Regions from separate parts of the Kitasatospora sp. NPDC087315 genome, predicted to be linked through region 1. Evidence: riboswitches for the same ligand, from Rfam matches in the RefSeq annotation. Region 1 holds a riboswitch; the other holds the start of a gene.
The links. A riboswitch is a leader RNA that binds a small molecule or an ion and turns the genes downstream of it on or off. The one in region 1 is predicted to bind S-adenosylmethionine.

Region 1 (2,192 bases):
CGGGTGCGCGCAGAACAGGCCGTCCCGCACGCCGATGCCGTACTCGGCGGAGAGCGCGGCCGAGAAGTGCGAGCTGTTCCAGCCCTGGACCACGAAGGAGAGCACGCCCACCCGGGCCGAGTCGGCGCCGAACAGGTTCAGCACCTTCACCTGCGGGACGTCCGCCAGGCCCGCCTTCAGCCGGGCGATCAGCTGCTGCTCCCGGGCCTCCAGCGCGTCGAAACCGGCCTCGGTCAGCGCCCGGCAGGCCGAGGCGATGGAGTAGACACCGATCACGTTCGGCGAACCGGCCTCGTGGCGGGCCGGGCCGGTGTGCCACTGGACGGCCACCGAGCCGTCGGTCTCCCGGGCCACGGTCCGGGTGGCGCCGCCGCCGGCCAGGTACGGCTCGGCCGCGTCCAGCCAGTCGGCACGGCCGGCCAGCACCCCGGCGCCGAACGGCGCGTACAGCTTGTGGCCGGAGAAGGCGATCCAGTCCACGCCCAGCTCGCGCACCGAGACCCGGTGGTGCGGGGCGAGCTGGGCGGCGTCCAGCACCACCCGGGCGCCGTGCCGGTGGGCGGTCGCGGTGAGCTCGGCGACCGGCCACAGCTCACCGGTGACGTTGGAGGCGCCGGTGACACAGAGCAGCTTGGGGCCCTCGGGCGCCTCGGCCAGCGCGGCGTCCAGGGCGGCGACCGCCTCGGCGTGCGAGCGCGGGGCGCGCAGGTAGCTGACCGCCAGGCCGGCGTGGCGCCAGGGCAGCAGCGAGGCGTGGTGCTCGGTCTCGAAGGCGAACACCCGGGTGCTGGCCGGGACGGCCCCGGCGAGCAGGTTGAGCGAGTCGGTGGTGGCCCGGGTGAAGACCACCTGGTCACCCTCGCGCAGGTCGAGGAACTCGCCGACGGTGCGGCGGCTCTGCTCGAACAGGTCGGTGGAGAGCTGGGAGAGGTAGCCGGCGCCGCGGTGGACGCTGCCGTAGTAGGGGGCGTAGGCGGCGACGTCGTCCCAGACCCGCTGGAGCGCCGGGGAGCTGGCCGCGTAGTCGAGCGCCGCGTAGGTGACCTTCTCGCCACTGACCAGCGGGACCTGAACGTCCTGACCGAGGACGGCGAGCGGGGCGCAGATTTCGGTGGAGAGGGACATGGGAATGCACTCCTTCTGGGTCCAGGACCCCGGGAGTGCGTGTCGTCCGGGTGTCCGCGCTTGCCACCCGGACGGTTTGCCGCGTGACCCGGTCCTCACCCAGGGCACCCCGCCACGGACGGAGGGTTGCCGGACAGCCAGCTGGGGCTTTGCGCTGTCACTCATGACCTGGCGAAGACTCTAGGTGGCGCCCGCCGGGCGGTCAAACACGGTTTCACCATCCGGACACCCCGCGAAGACGCCGAAGGGCCGGTGGCGACCCGCCGCCACCGGCCCCAACTGCCTTCTCACGCCCGGGCGGTGGCCTCCGACCAGCGCTTCAGGACGTCCTGCGCCGCGCCCGAGTCGATGGCCTCGGCGGCCCGTTCGATCCCGGCCGCCAGCTGCTCGGCGAGCGGGGCACCGGTCAGCTCCAGCGCCACCAGCGCGGCCGCCGTGTTGAGCAGGACGGCGTCCCGCACCGGCCCGCGCTCCCCCGCCAGCAGCCGACGGGCGACCTCCGCGTTGTACGCCGCGTCCGCCCCGCGCAGCGCCTCGATGCCGACCAGTTCGATGCCGACCTGGCGCGGGTCGAAGGACTCCTCGGTGACGACACCGTCGCGCACGATCCAGACCTGCGAGGTGGTGGAGATGGTCAGCTCGTCCAGACCGTCGTCGCCCCGGAAGACCAGGGCGTTCGAGCCGCGCTGCGCCAGCACCCCGGCGATCAGCCCGGCCAGCCGGGTGTCGAAGCAGCCGATCGCGTGCGAGGTCACCCTGGCCGGGTTGGTCAGCGGGCCGAGGATGTTGAACGCCGTCGGCACCCCGAGGTCGCGCCGCGCCGGGGCGGCGTGCCGCATCGCCGGGTGGAACTTGGCGGCGAAACAGAAGGTGAGCCCGACCTCCTCCGCCACCTCGGCGACCCGGCGCGCGGAGAGGTCGAGGCCGATGCCGAGCTTCTCCAGCACGTCGGAGGAGCCGCTGGCCGAGGAGGAGGCCCGGTTGCCGTGCTTCACCACCTTGGCGCCGGCCGCGGCCGCGACGATCGCCGACATGGTGGAGATGTTGACGGTCTTGGCGCGGTCGCC
Region 2 (2,192 bases), on a different contig from region 1:
TCGACCAGACCGAGCCTGATCAGCTCCTGCAGCCCCTTGTCGATCTTGGTGAGCTGGGAGCCCGAGGCGATCGGGATGACGATCTGCTCCGGCAGCCGCCAGCCGAGCTGCTCGCAGATCTCGTACGCCAGCGTCTTGGAGCCCTCACCGTAGTACGGGCGGAGGTTGACGTTCACGAAGCCCCAGCCCTCGCCGGCCGGGTCGCCGATCAGCTCCGAACAGAAGCGGTTGACGTCGTCGTAGTTGCCCTCGATGCCGACCAGCTCGCCGCCGTAGACCCCGGCCATCACGACCTTGCCCTGCTCCAGGTCGTGCGGGATGAACACGCAGGACTTGAATCCGGCCCGGGCCGCCGCCGCACCGACCGCACCGGCCAGGTTGCCGGTGGACGAGCAGGACAGCGTGGTGAAGCCGAACGCGCGGGCCGCCTCGATGGCGCAGGCCACCACGCGGTCCTTGAACGAGTGGGTGGGGTTGCCCGAGTCGTCCTTGATGTGCAGCTGAGCGGTGAAGCCCAGCTCACGGCCCAGGTTGTCGGCCTTCACCAGCGGGGTCCAGCCCGGGTTCAGGTTGGGCTTCCCGGCGACATCGGCCGGAACGGGCAGCAGCGGGGCGTAGCGCCAGATCGACGCCGGGCCGGCCTCGATCCGCTTGCGCAGGTCCTCGGCGGCCTCGCCGCCGAAGTCGTACGCGATCTCCAGCGGCCCGAAGCACTCCAGGCAGGCGAAGCTCGGACCGAGCGGAAAGCGGGTGCCGCACTCCCGACAGGACAGCGCGGCGGCGGGGCCGAGGTCAACGGTGAGGGATGCGGGTGCGGCGGTGTCGATAGCCATGATGGCGGAGGCCTCTCTCCTCATCTTCCCCGTGACGCGGTCGCGCCACAGGCCGGAATTGGCACCTGTCCCGCCGGGCCTGTACGACAGCCGCGCGAGAAGGTTGCCGGGACGTCAACGGGCCGTTCCCTCAGTCCCTCTGGATGAGCTCTGTGAAGTTGTGGTCCTGCTCAGCGGTGACCCCGGCGTGCGAAGGTCCGATCGCTGTACGAAGACTGTATCCGAAGGCGTCAACCCCGAACGGGACCGTCCGCCACGCGAGATGCCCCGTCCCACCCGAACCCGCCGAGGAGAGACCCGTGCCCGCCGAACCGACCCCCGCGCTCCTTCCGCAGGCGGCGTCCTGGCTGCGCCGCCGCTCCTGGAGCGCGGCCGACCGCCCGGTCGGCACGCTGCTGGACGCCAAACGGGCGGCGGGCCGGGCGGGCACCGTCAGCGTGGTCCTGCCCGCGCTGGACGAGGAGGCCACCGTCGGCGACATCGTCCGCACCGTCCGCCGCGAGCTGATGGAGCGCCTCCCGCTGGTCGACGAACTCGTCGTGGTCGACTCCGGCTCCACCGACGCCACCGCCGCGGTCGCCGCCGGGGCCGGCGCCCGGGTGGTGCACCGTGACGACATCCTGCCCCGGCTGCCCGCCGCCCCCGGCAAGGGCGAGGTGCTCTGGCGCTCCCTGCTGGTCACCAGCGGCGAGATCGTCTGCTTCGTCGACGCCGACCTGCGCGAGTTCGACCCGGCCTTCGTCTCCGGCATCATCGGCCCGCTGCTCACCGAACCCGACATCCAGCTGGTCAAGGCCATGTACGACCGGCCGCTCGAAGTGCCGTCGAGCGGCCCGTCCGACGCGGGCGGCGCGGTCGTCCCCTCCGGCGGCGGCCGGGTCACCGAGCTGGTCGCCCGCCCGCTGCTCAACCTGCACTGGCCGGAGCTGGCCGGCTTCGTCCAGCCCCTCGGCGGCGAGTACGCGGCCCGCCGCTCGCTCCTCGAACGGCTGCCGTTCCCGACCGGCTACGGCGTCGAGCTCGGCCTGCTGGTCGACGCCCTGGAGACCGCCGGTCTGGACGCCCTGGCCCAGGTGGACGTGGGCGTGCGCCACCACCGCCACCAGGACGGCCAGGCGCTCGGCCGGATGGCCGCCACCATCTACCGCACGGCCCTGGAACGCCTCGACCGCACCCACCGCCTCAAGGCCTCCGCCGACCTGGTGCACCCGCTGCTCACCCAGTTCACCCGCGACCCGGAAACCCGTGCCTTCACCGCCCACACCCACCCGGTCACCGGCCTGGAACGGCCCCCGATGCACACCGTCCCCGAGTACGTGAGCCGCCACCTGCCGCACTGACCGGGGTTTGCCGACCCTG

Region 2: linked by a shared signal. The riboswitch ahead of thrC (threonine synthase) and the one ahead of ACIO5D_RS14480 (aminotransferase class V-fold PLP-dependent enzyme) in region 1 are both predicted to bind S-adenosylmethionine.

What each region holds. Positions count from the first base shown of each region.
Region 1 covers NZ_JBIUYD010000009.1:4,108-6,299, reverse strand. Annotated here, with positions in the region: gene ACIO5D_RS14480 (aminotransferase class V-fold PLP-dependent enzyme) at 1-1,125, opposite strand, end outside; SAM riboswitch class IV at 1,177-1,294, opposite strand; gene trpD (anthranilate phosphoribosyltransferase) at 1,413-2,192, opposite strand, start outside.
Region 2 covers NZ_JBIUYD010000004.1:300,640-302,831, forward strand. Annotated here, with positions in the region: gene thrC (threonine synthase) at 1-833, opposite strand, end outside; SAM riboswitch class I at 851-983, opposite strand; gene ACIO5D_RS08360 (glucosyl-3-phosphoglycerate synthase) at 1,133-2,173, shown strand.